DNA from 3 places in the Thermacetogenium phaeum DSM 12270 genome. Region 3 is predicted to be linked to each of the others. Evidence: riboswitches for the same ligand, from Rfam matches in the RefSeq annotation. Region 3 holds a riboswitch; each other region holds the start of a gene.
The links. Region 3 has a riboswitch for molybdenum cofactor ahead of TPH_RS10735 (sigma-54-dependent Fis family transcriptional regulator). Riboswitches for the same ligand answer to the same signal wherever they lie in the genome.
Positions count from the first base shown of each region.

Region 1: it holds a riboswitch for molybdenum cofactor, as region 3 does, so the genes downstream of both, mobA (molybdenum cofactor guanylyltransferase) here and TPH_RS10735 (sigma-54-dependent Fis family transcriptional regulator) in region 3, are expected to answer to the same signal.
Region 2: it holds a riboswitch for molybdenum cofactor, as region 3 does, so the genes downstream of both, TPH_RS00615 (FecCD family ABC transporter permease) here and TPH_RS10735 (sigma-54-dependent Fis family transcriptional regulator) in region 3, are expected to answer to the same signal.

Region 1 is NC_018870.1:144,766-149,688, forward strand. It holds gene TPH_RS00755 (IS1634 family transposase) at 1-610, opposite strand, end outside; gene TPH_RS00760 (hypothetical protein) at 568-891, shown strand; gene TPH_RS00765 (pyridoxamine 5'-phosphate oxidase family protein) at 1,100-1,504, shown strand; molybdenum cofactor riboswitch at 1,977-2,110, shown strand; gene mobA (molybdenum cofactor guanylyltransferase) at 2,246-2,863, shown strand; gene mobB (molybdopterin-guanine dinucleotide biosynthesis protein B) at 2,889-3,398, shown strand; gene TPH_RS00780 (molybdopterin-binding protein) at 3,430-4,455, shown strand; gene TPH_RS00785 (molybdopterin molybdotransferase MoeA) at 4,468-4,923, shown strand, end outside.
Region 2 is NC_018870.1:107,588-112,510, reverse strand. It holds gene TPH_RS00620 (ABC transporter ATP-binding protein) at 1-266, opposite strand, end outside; gene TPH_RS00615 (FecCD family ABC transporter permease) at 263-1,312, opposite strand; molybdenum cofactor riboswitch at 1,367-1,501, opposite strand; gene TPH_RS00610 (cytochrome c3 family protein) at 1,801-2,349, opposite strand; gene TPH_RS00605 (FAD-dependent oxidoreductase) at 2,480-4,141, opposite strand; gene TPH_RS00600 (FAD-dependent oxidoreductase) at 4,468-4,923, opposite strand, start outside.
Region 3 is NC_018870.1:2,187,632-2,192,554, forward strand. It holds gene rplU (50S ribosomal protein L21) at 1-104, opposite strand, end outside; gene TPH_RS10735 (sigma-54-dependent Fis family transcriptional regulator) at 269-2,287, opposite strand; molybdenum cofactor riboswitch at 2,412-2,531, opposite strand; molybdenum cofactor riboswitch at 2,832-2,949, shown strand; gene TPH_RS16230 (hypothetical protein) at 2,943-3,077, shown strand; gene TPH_RS10750 (aldehyde dehydrogenase family protein) at 3,117-4,592, shown strand; gene TPH_RS10755 (hypothetical protein) at 4,656-4,877, shown strand.

The DNA of each region.
Region 1 (4,923 bases), 900 kb from region 3:
ACCCCCGGTCCAGCACGGTGATGACCCGGCCCAGCTTCCAGCCTATGAGGTCCTTCTTTACCTGTTCGACCACAGAGATGTCGGCGGTGTTGCCCGGCCATACCCAGCAGCGCACCGGGATGCCGTCCCTGGTGACGGCCAGGCCGATCACGGCCTGCGGCAGGTCCGGTCGGTGGTCCTTGGAGTGCCCCCGGCGCCGCAGTCCACCATCCCCATCTTCGTCCTCGATCTCAAAGTAGGTGGAGGTGGTGTCGAAGTAAAGGATGTCTACTTCCAGGTTGAGCAGGTTGGCCACGGAGTAATAAACCTGCTTCTGCAGTTCGGCTTCGTTCTCCAGAAGAAAGTTCATCGCCCGGTAGAGCTGCTGCAGGGGTATTTCCTCTACGCCCGGGATCACCACGTCCTCTTTCACCCATTCTTCCACTCCGCGCTTGGACATGGGGTCAAGGGCGCGGTTCGCTGCCATGGCAAAGATGGCTCTTTCTACCGGGGTTTTGTACTGCCGCTTCTTGGGCGGCTCGGCTGCTTTTGCATCGCGGACCGTTCCCCAGGAAAGAAGTAGAGGAAATGTTGATTGCTCTGGTACGAGAAGGGGCAGCGGATGAAGAATCGATCCGGAAGCCCGGCAGTTCGGGGGTTACCACCGAGGGTCAGGACAGCCCTCTTGGAGCGGGATGTATCCTGTGCGGGCTCTGCGTTAGGATTTGCGAGAAAATTGGTAAGAGCCGCCTTACTTTTTTGGGGAGAGGGAAAAACCTGCGGGTAGGGCTGGTTCCAGGAGGCAGCGAGGAAGTTGGTTGTGGGCGCTGCAGAGCATGCCGGCGTATCTGCCCTACTGGATTTATTGCTCCGGATGCCCGACATGCCTTTACGGCCAGTTTGTACAGGTAACGGAGACCTTTAACTTTACCCATTCTGATACTGTATTTTTATTTTGAAACGGGATGCTTAAAGCCGGGTTTCATGAGCTCTGTTTTTCTCAACCTTTTGAGATGTTGTCTGTCTGGCATGGATTTTGCTTTGAACCTGGTCGAACAACTAAAAAGAGTGACGCGAACAGCGTTAACCTGTTACTTATACTACAAGGGGGTGATTTCGAATGCCTAAAATTACCGAGGAAATAAAAGAAGTAGCATCTAAAACCAGGGGATGGGCACTGGCAACTGCAACCAAAGATGGAATACCGAATGTTGTTGCCGTCGCTTTTGGTAAATTGATCTCTGAAAGTCAGATTTTGCTGGTGGATGTTTTTATGAAGAAGACCAGGGCAAATATTGAAGCTAACCCCAATGTGGCAGTTGCCGTATGGGACATGGAAACGCTCAAAGGCTACCAGTTTAAAGGGACAGCGCACTTTGAGACATCCGGTGAGATTTTTGATGAAGGAGTCCAGATTGTAAAATCGACGATGCCGCAGCTAACTCCCAAAGCAGCGCTGATCGTTGACGTATTGCAGATTTACAATCTCACCCCGGGCGCTGAGGCAGGCAAGGAGATGGCGTGACGCAAGCCGGGCCACCTGACGGGTATGGTTCGCTGCTGGAAACAGATGGATGAATATCAGGACTATTTTATTTTGAAACGGGACGCTTGAACCGAATTTCATGAGCGCCCTGTTTTTTTTCAACCTTTTGGCCGGTTGGCTATCTTATCTTGCAGTAAATCAATGGTGTAGCCCGCTCTCTCTGCATGTCAATAACTGGTTATTAGGATTAAGAAATCTATATTTTAAAAATATTTCCTAATGATATGGTAGGGTGCGGAAGATGGGGTCTAAAATCTTGGGTCCATTATATCGTAACTGCTTCCTCTACAAATTTGAAACTTTAGAATACCATTTTGAGACCGTGTTGGATGGAAACCTGCAAAAGGAATTTAAAAAATCCGATAAATAAGCACTTTTTGAGATGGCTGTTTTTTGGCATAGATCTTGCGATAAGTTTTTTGCGCAAACATATGAAAGTACTGAAAATTGAATAGGATATTTTCTACGAGCCCGCTTTCCTAAGGCAGTGCTATGGGGGCGAGGCCTGGGGCTTAAGACCCCACAGGGTTGTAGGAGAAATCTTGCAGCCTCCCTGTTATGGAAAGTAGAAAAATAGGTTTTAAATGTGCTCCTGCATATTTTTCTACCTCCATACAGGCGCACATTTTTTATTGCTCTGAGGGATAAAAGATGCGTCCGGTGACTTGGCCGGTATTCTAACGGATTCTAATGGGTAGTTGAGCTGAGAGGAGCTGTCAAATGGAAGCAAGCGGGATAATCCTGGCCGGCGGCTGCAGTTCGCGTATGGGCACGGACAAGTCTCTCATGGTGTACGAACGGCAAACGCTGATAGAGCGGACTGTGAATGAGCTGCGGAAGGTCGTGAATGAAATCGTTATAGCCAGCAACAACACCTCTAAATACAGCATTCCCGGGGTCGTTGAGGTTCCGGACCTTTACCCCGGTATGGGGCCGCTGGCCGGGATCCACGCCGGGCTGAAGCGGGTCAAACACCAATACGCTTTCGTTATCGGCTGTGATATGCCCCTGTTTAAGGCAGAACTGGCGAAATATCTTTTAGAAATCTGCCCCGGTTACGATGTGGTTGTTCCTCAAATAGATGGTTATGGTGAACCTCTTTGCGCGGTTTATTCAAAAGGCTGTATCGAACCTATTGAAAACTGCTTGAAGGCTGGATTGAGAACAGTAATTATGTTCTACCCTCAGGTCCGCGTTTTAACGGTGGGGAGGGATGAGATCGAAAGAATCGGCAACCCCGAGGAGTTGTTCTACAATTTGAATACCCCCGAGGATTACTGGTCGCTCATGATGCGGCAGAATACGGATGGATCTCTGGAAGATAACCGAAAATGTTGAATAATAATCAGGAGGGTTAGGCGCAGTGAAAAAAGATAAACCGGTAATTTCCATTGTGGGTAAGTCTGGTGCAGGTAAAACAACGCTGTTGGAAAAGGTTATCAAGAGGCTGAAGGAAGATGGAATTAGGGTGGCTGCCATCAAGCACGATGCCCATCGATTCGATATGGATAAGCCGGGAAAGGACACCTGGAGGATGGCCCAGGCAGGGGCCGATGTGGTGGTGATCTCCTCCTCTGAAAAGATGGCCATGATCGAAAAAGTTTCAAAGGAAAAGAGCCTTGATGAAATTGTTGCAATGCTTCCCGGGGTAGATATCGTGCTTACCGAAGGCTATAAGAGCGGCGACAAGCCGAAGATCGAGGTCTACAGATCGGAAGTGCATAAAGAGCGGCTCTGCTCCCCCGACGAACTGCTGGCGATTGTCAGCGATGTGGTCTGGGATGACCTCGATGTTCCGCAATATCAACTGGATGATATCGACGGGGTTGTTAATGAAATCAGGCGGTATATCGCAGCTTACGATAGCAATTAATGAGCCTTTTACCCAAAAGGGGGTTCAGAAAATGAAGACGGTAAGGGTTGAAGAATCGGTAGGAATGGTATTGTGCCATGACATCACGAAGATCGTTCCTGGTGAATTCAAAGGCAGGGCATTCAAGAAAGGGCACATTATCCGGCCTGAAGATGTTCCCATGCTTTTGAGTTTGGGAAAAGATCGAATCTACGTGTGGGATACGAAGAACGGTGATGAAGTGCACGAAGATGAAGCGGGGATGCGGTTGGCACAGGCTGTAAGAGGGGAAGGAGTCTCTTTAACTGAACCTGCCGAGGGTAAGGTTCATCTGGTGGCTGAACATGATGGTATGTGTAATATTGATGAAGATCTGCTGTTTCAGATCAATTTGATCGACGATATGGTGATTGCAACCAGAAACAACAACAGACCTGTTAAAAAAGGGGATGTGGTGGCAGGAGTACGTGTCGTTCCCTTGATGATAGAAAACGAAAAATTAAGACAAGCTGAGGAAATAGCAAGAGGGAAGAAAGTTATTTCTGTGCTGCCGTTCAGGAAGTATCGGGTAGGCATGGTTATAACCGGTAATGAGGTTTATTACGGGCGCATCAAAGATCGTTTCTCCCCGGTAATAAAAAAGAAGGTTGAAGATTATGGTAGTGAAGTGATTAGTCAGGTAATAGTGCCGGACGATGCGGAACGAATAGCTGCCGCTGTCAGAGAAATGATTTCCCGGGGAGCAAACCTGATTATGACATCCGGCGGCATGTCGGTCGATCCAGATGATGTTACTCCTAAAGGCATCAAACAGACAGGAGCAAAAATTGTCTCCTATGGTGCCCCCGTTTTACCGGGTGCCATGATGCTTGTGGCCTATTTAGATGAGATACCAATTATGGGATTGCCAGGATGCGTGATGTATTATAAGACCACTATCTTTGATCTGCTCCTCCCACTGGTTATGAGCGGACAGAAGATTACCCGCTCGATGATAGCCAGACTTGGTTTAGGAGGGCTCTGTTTGAACTGTGAGAGCTGTCGGTATCCGCAATGTTCTTTTGGGACCGGCTTTTAGGAGGAGAAGACGATGAGATTGAATGTTTCGTTAGAAGAGGCTCAGGAAATAGTGCTTGGCATGCTCAGACCCATAGAGAGAGAAGCCATCCTTCATCTGCCCGATTCCTTAGGCCGGGTGCTCAGCCGAGATATCAAAGCCCCTTTTAATGTTCCTGCTTTTGACAAATCTCCTCTTGATGGATACGCTGTCCGCGCTGAAGACACCAAAATGGCGGCGTCTGACAACCCCGTAATTTTGCACGTCATCGAAGAGGTGCCGGCAGGCAGTGTTCCGACGAAAAGGGTGGAGCCGGGCTCTGCGATAAGAATTATGACCGGCGCTCCAATTCCCGAAGGAGCAGACGTTGTTGTCCGGTTTGAAGATGTCGAGGAAGCGGCAGATACGATCAAAGTGAGCCAACCTTTGGCTTCAGGGGCCAACATCATCCCGGCAGGGGATGATGTTGCGGAGGGGGAGGTAGTTGCG
Region 2 (4,923 bases), 860 kb from region 3:
GGCGGTATGTGGTTCTGCGGTACATAGCCCAGGTAATGCGCCAGTTCTTTTCGGGGGTAATCGCGAACGTCTTTGCCGTCAATGAGTACTTTCCCCTTCGACGGCTTCAGTAAGCCCAAGATGCTTTTAAAGAGGGTCGTCTTCCCGGCTCCGTTTGGACCTAACAGACAGAGGACTTCTCCTGATTCTACTTCCAGGGTCACGCCGCGCAGCACTTCGTTGTTCTTTTCATACGCAAAGGCAAGGTCCTGCAGTTTTAGTTTCATCTCCAACCCTTCCTTGTTTTTGTTAATAGGTATAGGAAAAATGGCGCTCCTATTAATGAGGTTAAGATGCCCAAGGGTATTTCCATCGGCAGTAAGGAGCGAGCCATGGTGTCCACCAGCAGGAGAAAGGAGCCCCCTACTAAGATTGAGACCGGCAACAGGTTCTGGTAGTCCGGCCCTATAAGGGCTCTGGCCAGATGGGGTATGACCAGTCCCACCCAGCCGATCATCCCGCTGACCGAAACCGCCGAGGTGGTTAACAGGGTGGCGCACAGGATAACGATTATCCTTAACTTGCCCGTGTCCACTCCCAGCGCCTGTGCCTCTTCGTCCCCAAAAGAGATTATGTTTAAGTGCCAGCGGACCAGGTACAGCACTATGGAGCTTGTGAGTACGGGTAAGATCATCAGTTTTATGCTGCTCCACTTTATCGATACCAGGCTTCCCATCAGCCAGTATGTGATTGCAGGGAGCTTATTGTAGGGGTCGGCTACGGCTTTGAACAAGGAGATCAGGGAGGAGAAAACCGTCCCCACAAAAATTCCTGTGAGCACCAGTATCAGACTCGAATCCCCGCTCTTGATCCGGGTGCTTATAAAATAGGTCAGGAATACGGCCAGCAGTCCGCAGACGAAGGAGGCAATGTGAATTCCTTTCATGCCCCATGAGCAAAGGATCGCCAGGGCAGCCCCAAAACCCGCTCCCGCCGACGCCCCCAGTATGTCCGGGGATACCATCGGGTTCTTAAAGGTCCCCTGGTAGACAGCTCCCGAAACGGATAATGCCGCTCCAATCAGCAGGGCAGCTATAATCCGCGGCAGGCGTATCTCCATAAAGACGGTGCTCACCGTATCAGGTACAGCCCGATCGCTAAAAAACAGTTCGGCTTTCAGAATCCCTACGATCTGTTCGGGTGTAATCGGATATCTTCCTAAAAGCAGTGAAATAAATATCAGTGCCAGCAGCGTTATGAACAGCAGCAAATAATTCCACCAGACGGTTGTCGTCTTGAGCCGCATTATTCTGCACAAAAGGACAGGTTGCATTCAAAAAAGCCTCCTGGAACAAAAAATCCTGGTGTAAAGGACACCAGGATATCTTCCCAAATCCCTGAATCTCCTTTACAAACATGGTAGGCATATCGATTTCTCAATATACCCCGTGGTTGCCCAGGTCGAAATGCCATGGACGCCGGCGCGTCTTTAGGCAATAACGACTCGGAGATACAGTATCATTATGAAATTATCAATGTCAGAGATCTTTACTTACCAGCAAACCGCCACTCGCCGGTAATCTTCCGCCGGAGCAACACCTTCAATCGCCTATTATTTATAGCAATAAACATGCCAGCCAGGATGGTCTCCACCCTCTCTCGAAAAAACCTGATATCAACCGGATTCCGGCGGTTTAAGGCGCGGCTACGAGAGTTAAGGGGGTGTTTCAAAATAAAAAAAGCCAGCCCAAAAAGAGACTGGCTTTTAAATTTTAGACTTCTGGTTTTGGAGGGCTTGAGCTCCGGCTTTGACGCCCTGCCTCAGCTTTCAATCTCCCAGCTGTCATCGAGTTCTTCGAACCAGCTAAAGGTGTGGCACTGGGAGCACATCACCTTGGATTTGTCGTGCATCTGATGGCACTGGGTGCACTCTATCTCGCCCATGTGAGAATCGTGAGGGTTTGATTCCTCAAATTCGGTGGCAGCCACCGCCTGCTCATAATCCTCTTCGTGGCACTCCAGGCACTGCTCCCTCGTGAACGTCAACTTCTCCAGCGGCTCCGAGTAGTTGCCCGTTATGTAGTTGATGCCCTCCTGGGCTTTTTCCAGATAGCTCTTGTGGTGGCAGTCCAGACACTCGACACCCTGAGCGGCGTGTTTGTTGGCGAGCAGGTTGCTGTTCTTCCAGCTCTCATAGTACGGCTTGATGATATGGCAGGTGCCGCAAAATGCCGGGTTTTTGCTGAGCTGATTCAAGGCGATCGCTCCGACCACACCCAAAGCCAGCACTACACCAACAACTATCAGGATCCTTTTCGGCGTTAGAAATGCTCTTTTCTTTGCCTGACTTTCGCTATTTTTCACTTCCACAGCCAATCTACATCCCCTTCCAACAAGGATGGCCGAAAGCCACCTTTCTGTTTATTTCGAAGTTATTTTCGCCAGATCGGCGTCGCTTTTAAAGACTTCCTCTATTCTTTAAAGCGGGCTGCTCTCATTTTTACCCTTCCATCACCGTAGATCCGACCAAATAACCCCAGGTGAGCGCTCTCCCATGGCTGTTGCCGGGGATCGTGGTCGGATAGTCTACACCGTATAGACCACCTGAAACGTTGCCGACTGCGTAAAGCCCGGGAATCGGGTTATGATCTTTATCTAGGACCCGCAACTTGACGTCCACGTTCAGGCCTCCCGTAACCACCAGGAGGGCGCCTCCGAATTTGAGGGCATAATAAGGCGGCTTTTCGATCGTCGTCAACAGCTCGGAGCGCTTGCCGAAGTCGACGTCGTTTTTAGCTCTGGCAAGCTCATTGTAGCGCTCCACGGTGGCTTTGAGATTCTCAGCAGGAACCCCGATCTTCCCGGCAAGCTCCTCAATAGTATCGGCCATCCAGCCGATCTTGCCCCCTTCGATATAGCCCTCAATGGTCTTGCGGTCGGCATCCGGTGTCCACTTCTGGCCGACGAGCCGGCCCATGGAATCCCAGAACATGCCGCCCCCTATCGGGAGACTCGCCGCAACCTCTTCCGGCCACTTGGAATCGAAGATGACGAATGCCCACGGGCCTTTTCCCGGCTGCCTCATGGCACCCAGCGACTTGGCCTGCACCCAGGTATCTTCGTTCATAAAGCGCTTCCCCTGCTGGTTCACAAAGAGGAAGAAATAGCTCAGCCAGGAGAACGCCTGAGGATGGATCACGGCTGCGAATGGCGGGTCCTCAAAGGTGCCGCCTACCCAGAGACCCATTTTGTGCCCGTCCCCCGTGTTTTGTCCGACCGGGTAATACTGAGATCCGTTGGCCTTGAGGGCCAATGGCGCAAGAGCCTCACACATCTCCTTGTCGCCACCGATATCTCCGGTTGCCAGGACTACCCCCTTAGAGGCGTTGAAACGGTAGTAGCCGTCCTCAGCTTTGGCAATAACTCCTACCACCCGATTGCCTTCTTTCACCAGCTGCTCACCGGGTGTCTTGAAGTAGAACTCAACACCTAGCCTCTTGGCTTCATTGTAGAGGAGCAGGCTGACGTCCTGCCCCGGCTCTTTGCCTTCTTTCATCATCGGCCCGCCGAGGAACATATGGGTACCGGGGTATTCCCTATACGTCGGCCCTTTGTAATAGGCGTCCAGAATACCTACTGTCAGATTCGCCGCCTCGGCTTTGTCAAGCAGCCAGTCCATGGCTTCGCCGCTCCTGTTGAGAAAAAGCCAGACCAGCTCTTCGTTGGCCCTGTTGCCGCACTGGGCGATCCAAGCCCTGGCGATCTCTTTTTTGTCATTGACGATCCCCATCTTTTTCATAACCCGGGATTCAGCGACCCCGAAATGGCCGCCGCGACCGGTCCAGCTCGAGCCCTTCTCGATTACGATGACTTTCGCCCCCTTTTCCCTGGCGCGGACGGCGGCCGACAGACCGGACAGTCCGGCACCGACAACAACGACATCGGCCTCTAAAGTCTTTTTGATGTTCTTTGCCGGAATCGGTTCCGGCGGAACTTCAAAGCTGTATCTGGCCTCCTTTTCGGCTTTCGCACCGCCGGAAGTTGAAGGCTCTTTCTCTCCGCACCCAGCCAAGGCTCCGGCCGCAGCTACGCCAGCAGCGCCAACAGCCATGCTCTTGATGAAAGTCCTCCTCGAAATCCCCTTTTTGTTCTCCTTTTCCATCTTTCCTCCCCCTCGAATACTTAAGTTGTAATAGCAAGTAAGGAGAACCCGATTGCGTATTGGCTGCAACAACAAGGGCGATAACTTGCAAAAATCAATAAAGAAGTTCGTCTAAGGTCTGAAGATCGCCCCCCAGAACCTCAATCCACATCCTCTCGATACTCTGGGCAAACAGCCGCTAGAAACCGCTAACGGCAAGCGAGAACACCGCTCCAGAAGCCCGACCGCTTTTTGAAGGTATTAACCATTACCTGCCCCGAAAGCGAAAGCAAGCTCTCACCCCCTCCATCCCACGAAGGGGGTGAGAGCTCTTGATATCAATGAATCTAAACCCTTTCCGCTGCAGCGTACTGTCCGGCAAGGCGACCGAAGGTAATGCATCTTCCATGGCTGTGGCCTGGGAAGATGGTGGGATAATCCTGAGCAAAGAAACTGCCGGCGTTGTTCCCCGCAGCGTAGAGCCCGGGAATGACATTCCCCTTCTTGTCGAGCACCTGCATCTTGGCATTGACGCACAAGCCGCCTACCACCACAAGAAGAGCGCTCTTCATCAGCCCGGCGTAGAACGGCGGCTTATCGATCGGGAAGAGCAACTCAGATCTCTTGCCAAAATCGACATCGTCTTTCATGACCGCCAGCTGATTGTACCTCTCCACCGTAGCCTTCAGGTTTTCAGATGGCACCTTCATCTTCTGTGCCAGTTCTTCGATGGTGTCTGCCGTAACCACCAGCCCCTGCTTAATGTGCCTTTCCAGCATCGCCCGTTCGGCTTCTTTATTAAA
Region 3 (4,923 bases):
AAAACCACTTCCTCACCTGGAGCGGCATCCAGCTTTTCCACCCGCAGCACGGTGCCCTCGCGCACCTTGTACTGCTTGCCGCCGGTTTCCACTATCGCGAACAACTTCCTTCCTCCTTCCGCCGGGATCTTCGAGGGTGGCATCCTTTGCAGGGATGCGCTCTGGCAACCCTTCCCGAGCGACTTTTCGGGCATAATCACAAGTGAATTTTAGCATCACCGGTCCCCCGGTGTCAAGCAAACCGGGGCGTTGAGGGCATTGAGATGGTTCAGTCACCTTTAGAAAGGATATCAAGTTTGCGCAATTTTCTGTAGAGGGAACTACGGGAAATTCCCAGTTCCCGCGCCACCTTGCTAAGATTCCCCTTATTTTTGACCAAAAGAAGGGAAATTTCCTGGCGCTCTTTTTCGGCCAGCAGTCGTTTGATCCTGTTTCGCTCGGCGAGCAAGGTCGTTTCTCGGGGCGCCCCATCCCCCTCTGGTTGCAAACCGGAAGAGTGTGGGCAGACAATTTCTTCGGGCAGGTGTTCCAGACGGATACTCTGCCCGGCGGCCACATTAACCATCCTCTCTATCACATTTTGAAACTCGCGGATATTACCGGGCCAGTGGTACCGCTGGAGGCAAGGAATCACGCGGGGGTCCACATCCCTGATGTCAACATGCATTTTCTTGCAAATCTCTTCGAAGAAGACATCAAAAAGAAGTGGTATATCCTCACGCCGCTCACGCAGGGGCGGTAGGGAGATTGAGATCACGTTTAGCCTGTAAAAGAGGTCCTCGCGGAAATTACCCCTGGCGACCTCCAGTTTCAGGTCTTTATTGGTGGCACAAATCACCCGCACATCCACGGCAATCACCTTTTCTCCGCCGATGCGGGTGATTCTTTTGTCCTGTAGTACCCGTAGCAAGGCTACCTGATGTTCCAAGGGCATATCTCCGATCTCATCCAAGAAAAGGGTGCCCCCCGAGGCCAGCTCGAATTTACCGGGCCTGCCACCCCGCCGTGCCCCTGTAAACGCTCCTTCATCATAGCCGAACAACTCACTTCCGATCAGTTCTCTGGGTATGGCACCGCAATTCACCGCGATAAACGGCCCGTTTCTACGGGAACTAGCATTATGAATCGCCTGGGCAAAGACCTCCTTGCCGGTGCCGCTCTCCCCCTGCAGCAGCACATTGCTGTCGTTGGTGGCAGCCAGTTTGGCCAGTTGCACAGCCTTTAAAAGCTTCTTGTTACGACCAATGATGTCAGCAAAGGTGTAAGTGGCCTGGGCACCACTGAGGCGGTTGACCAGATTTCTGATTTTATTGATGGGGTTAAGAAAGATCACTCCATCGGTGATCGCACCCTTTTCATCCTGAATCGGCTTGCCTGATGAGAGGCAATAGACAATCCCCGTTCTGTTGTTAACAATCACCTCCTTGTCGGTATAGCTTTTACCGGTCGTCAGAAGTTCTTCGATACCCGGGTCCCGCTCAACAAACTCTTTGAACATGGCTCCCCTTATCTCGCTGTCCGGCTTTGACAAGATTTTTTCCGCCGCCGGATTAACCTGTTCGATCAGACCGTTCCTGTCCACCACTACAACCCCGTCTGAAACGGTATGGAAAATATTGCCCAGCCGGTTATTGAGCAGGACAAGCTCGCTGTTCCGCCGCTGAAGACGGAGTTGACTGCGGATTGCCTCCACTGCGGCCACCACCATGCCCAGGGTGTGCGGGTGAGTCTTGAACGAGGGTCCCGACATCTGAAGGGCGCCGATTACCCTGCCGTCATCATCGTAAATTGGCGCCGCTGAGCATGTCCAGCCATGCACCTTCTGACAATAATGCTCTTCTCCCGAAACCTGAATTGGCCTTCTGATGGCCAAGGCGGTGCCCAGACCATTTGTGCCCGTCTCCTCTTCTATCCAACTGGCTCCCCTGATAAGATTCAATTCTGCGGCATTTTTGAGGATATCACTGTCACCCATAACCTCCATGATGAAGCCCTGTTCGTCGGACAGCAAAACGATGAAACCGGAACCGGCTACAAAATGATAGAGATTGGTCATAAAAGGCCTGGCAACGTCGATTAAGCTCCTCTTTTTGTAAAGCAGTGCTTCAAGTTGCTCGGCACTTAAAACCCGGTGGCTGACGCCATCCCATGGGTCAACACCAGCCCGCCTGGAACGCAGCCAGGACTCCGCTATCTCTGAACGCACGGTAGCGGGGATCTTGCCAGTATTCACGAAGATCTTCCACGCTATGGCGATACTACGGGAAACTGTTCCGTTGTTTGGCATCGTCACGCCACCTCCCCCTCTGAAGTCCCGTTTCTCGAAACAGGTCGTATCCCGGCAAACGCCGCCAGTAACAGCTTTAAATAATAAATCCAGGGGGTATCTGTGCAGGAGAGCACAGATACCCCCTGGCGTATAGTGCTCTCCTTTCCGTAATGGGAGGCCCGGCGGTTTCCCGCCAGACCCATTGGCCTGGCAACCATACCTGGCTGGCTTCAGGTCACCAGGCTCGGAGAATTATTCATTCTCTATTCCTTTCAAAAGTTCGTTCGACAATGTTCCCGAAAATCCTTCCACCGACCAATTAATTTCCGGCTTTTCCATTGAGATACCACTTTCGAACCGAATCCACCGGGGAACCGTACCGGCCTGTCAGGGGAATGTAGCACAAATTATACAACACCGCGACAATCAGCTTACATCTATTGGCATTCAAGGCGAAAGTCTCCTTCAGGACTCCAAGCTGGATGTAGGAATTAATGAATGATATCATGTCCGGCCGGAACCATATCCTGGCATGGATATTGCTTAGTTAAGTCAACAGCCAAGGAAATATCATCTCCGAACCTGTCCGCCTGTGGCACTGGCTATGGCAGCAGGTCTGTAGGGTATGTCTGGAAACGGACATACCTCCCGTTATGGAAAGGGGATTTACAACTTGAGTAGCTGGGCCATACCTCTTTCCGGTATGGCCTTTTTGCAGGGGGTTTATCCCGTCTCCCTGGTAGAGTTTCTATCCAAAGGGGGTGATGGTAAAGAGGGGTTAGAGGAGCCAGCGCCGGTTGCAGGTTAATGGAGCGAGGTCAAAAAATTAAAAAGGGGGTTTTTTAAAATGAAAAAACCGATGGATGACAGTTACAAGCTTTACATCAACGGGAAATGGGTTGATGGTAAGGAGGGCAAGACTTTCAACACCTATTGTCCCGCCACTGGTGAGCTGCTGGCCACCTGTGTGGAAGCCGGCATGGAAGATGTTGATGAGGCGGTCAAAGCTGCCTGGAAGGCCTGGGAAACCTGGAAGGACGTTAGCCCCCAGGAGCGTTCCGCCATGTTGCTGAAGATCGCGGATTTGATCGATGAGAACGCCGAAAAGCTGGCCTTGGTTGAAACCATGGACAACGGCAAGCCGATCCGGGAGACCATGACCATCGATGTCCCCTTGAGCTCAGACCACTTCCGCTACTTTGCCGCTGCCATCAGGACCGAGGAAGGCGAAGCGGTGATGATCGACAAGGACACCATGAGCATCATTCTCAGGGAGCCCATCGGTGTTGTAGGTCAGATCATCCCCTGGAACTTTCCTCTGCTGATGGCCGCCTGGAAGATCGCTCCTGTTCTGGCGGCCGGTTGCTGCACGGTGATCAAACCATCCAATGTTACATCCCTGAGCCTGCTGGAACTGGCCAAACTGCTTGATCAGGTTTTGCCTCCGGGGGTCGTCAACGTGGTCACCGGACGGGGTTCCACAACCGGCAGGTACATGCTGGAACACCCCGGCTTCCGGAAACTGGCCTTCACCGGTTCCACCGAAGTGGGTTACAGTATTGCAGAAGCGGCAGCGAAAAAGCTGATCCCGGCCACCCTGGAACTGGGAGGCAAGTCAGCCAACATCTATTTCCCCGATTGCCCCTGGGAGAAGGCCATTGAAGGTTTGCAGATCGGCATTCTCTTCAACCAGGGCCAGGTATGTTGCGCCGGTTCCCGCGTCTTTGTCCACGAGGATATCTATGATAAGTTCCTGGCTGAAGCCGTAGCTGCCTTTAACAAGGTCAAGGTAGGTATCCCGTGGGAGAAGGACACCCAGATGGGTTCCCAGATCAACGAAGGACAGCTCCAGAAGATCCTTTCCTATGTAGAGATCGGCAAACAGGAAGGAGCCAAAGTAGCCTGTGGTGGCACCAGAATTACAGAGAACGGCCTGGACAAAGGAGCCTTCATGCGGCCGACCCTTCTGGTGGATGTGAACAACAAGATGCGAGTGGCCCAGGAGGAGATCTTCGGGCCGGTTGCCGTTGTCATCAAGTTCAAGACCGAGGAAGAGGTCATAGCTATGGCCAATGATAGTGAGTACGGCCTTGGTGGGGCCGTCTGGACGAAGGACATCAACCGTGCCCTCCGGGTAGCCCGGGCAATCGAAACCGGCCGGATGTGGATCAACAACTACAACAACCTGCCGGCACATGCTCCATTCGGCGGCTACAAGAAATCCGGTATCGGGCGGGAAACCCACAAGGTGATCCTGGAACACTATACCCAGATGAAGAACATCTTTATCAGTCTCAGCGAGGAGAAGGTTGGCCTCTACTAAAAACACCCCGCTGGCCGGGGGCCTCCCCGGCCAGCAACAGGTTAATGCGAGGTGTTATGACCTTTGGAAGCAATCACAAGGGAAAGTGTGGTTGAGGACCTGATGGAACAGCACCCAGAAGTTATTTCCTACTTTATCGAACAAGGGATCAACCCCATCTTCTGCGTGGGGGCATTTCCGGGTTGTCTCGGAAAACTGCTGGAAATCAAGGGGGTGCCGAACCCGGATGCCTTTATCAGGGGATTGAACGATTACCTGTTGGAGCGGACAAAAAAGTCGGAATAGCACCCACCCATTTTTGGACAGGCCGGAAGGGGTTTTTTCCGCTTCG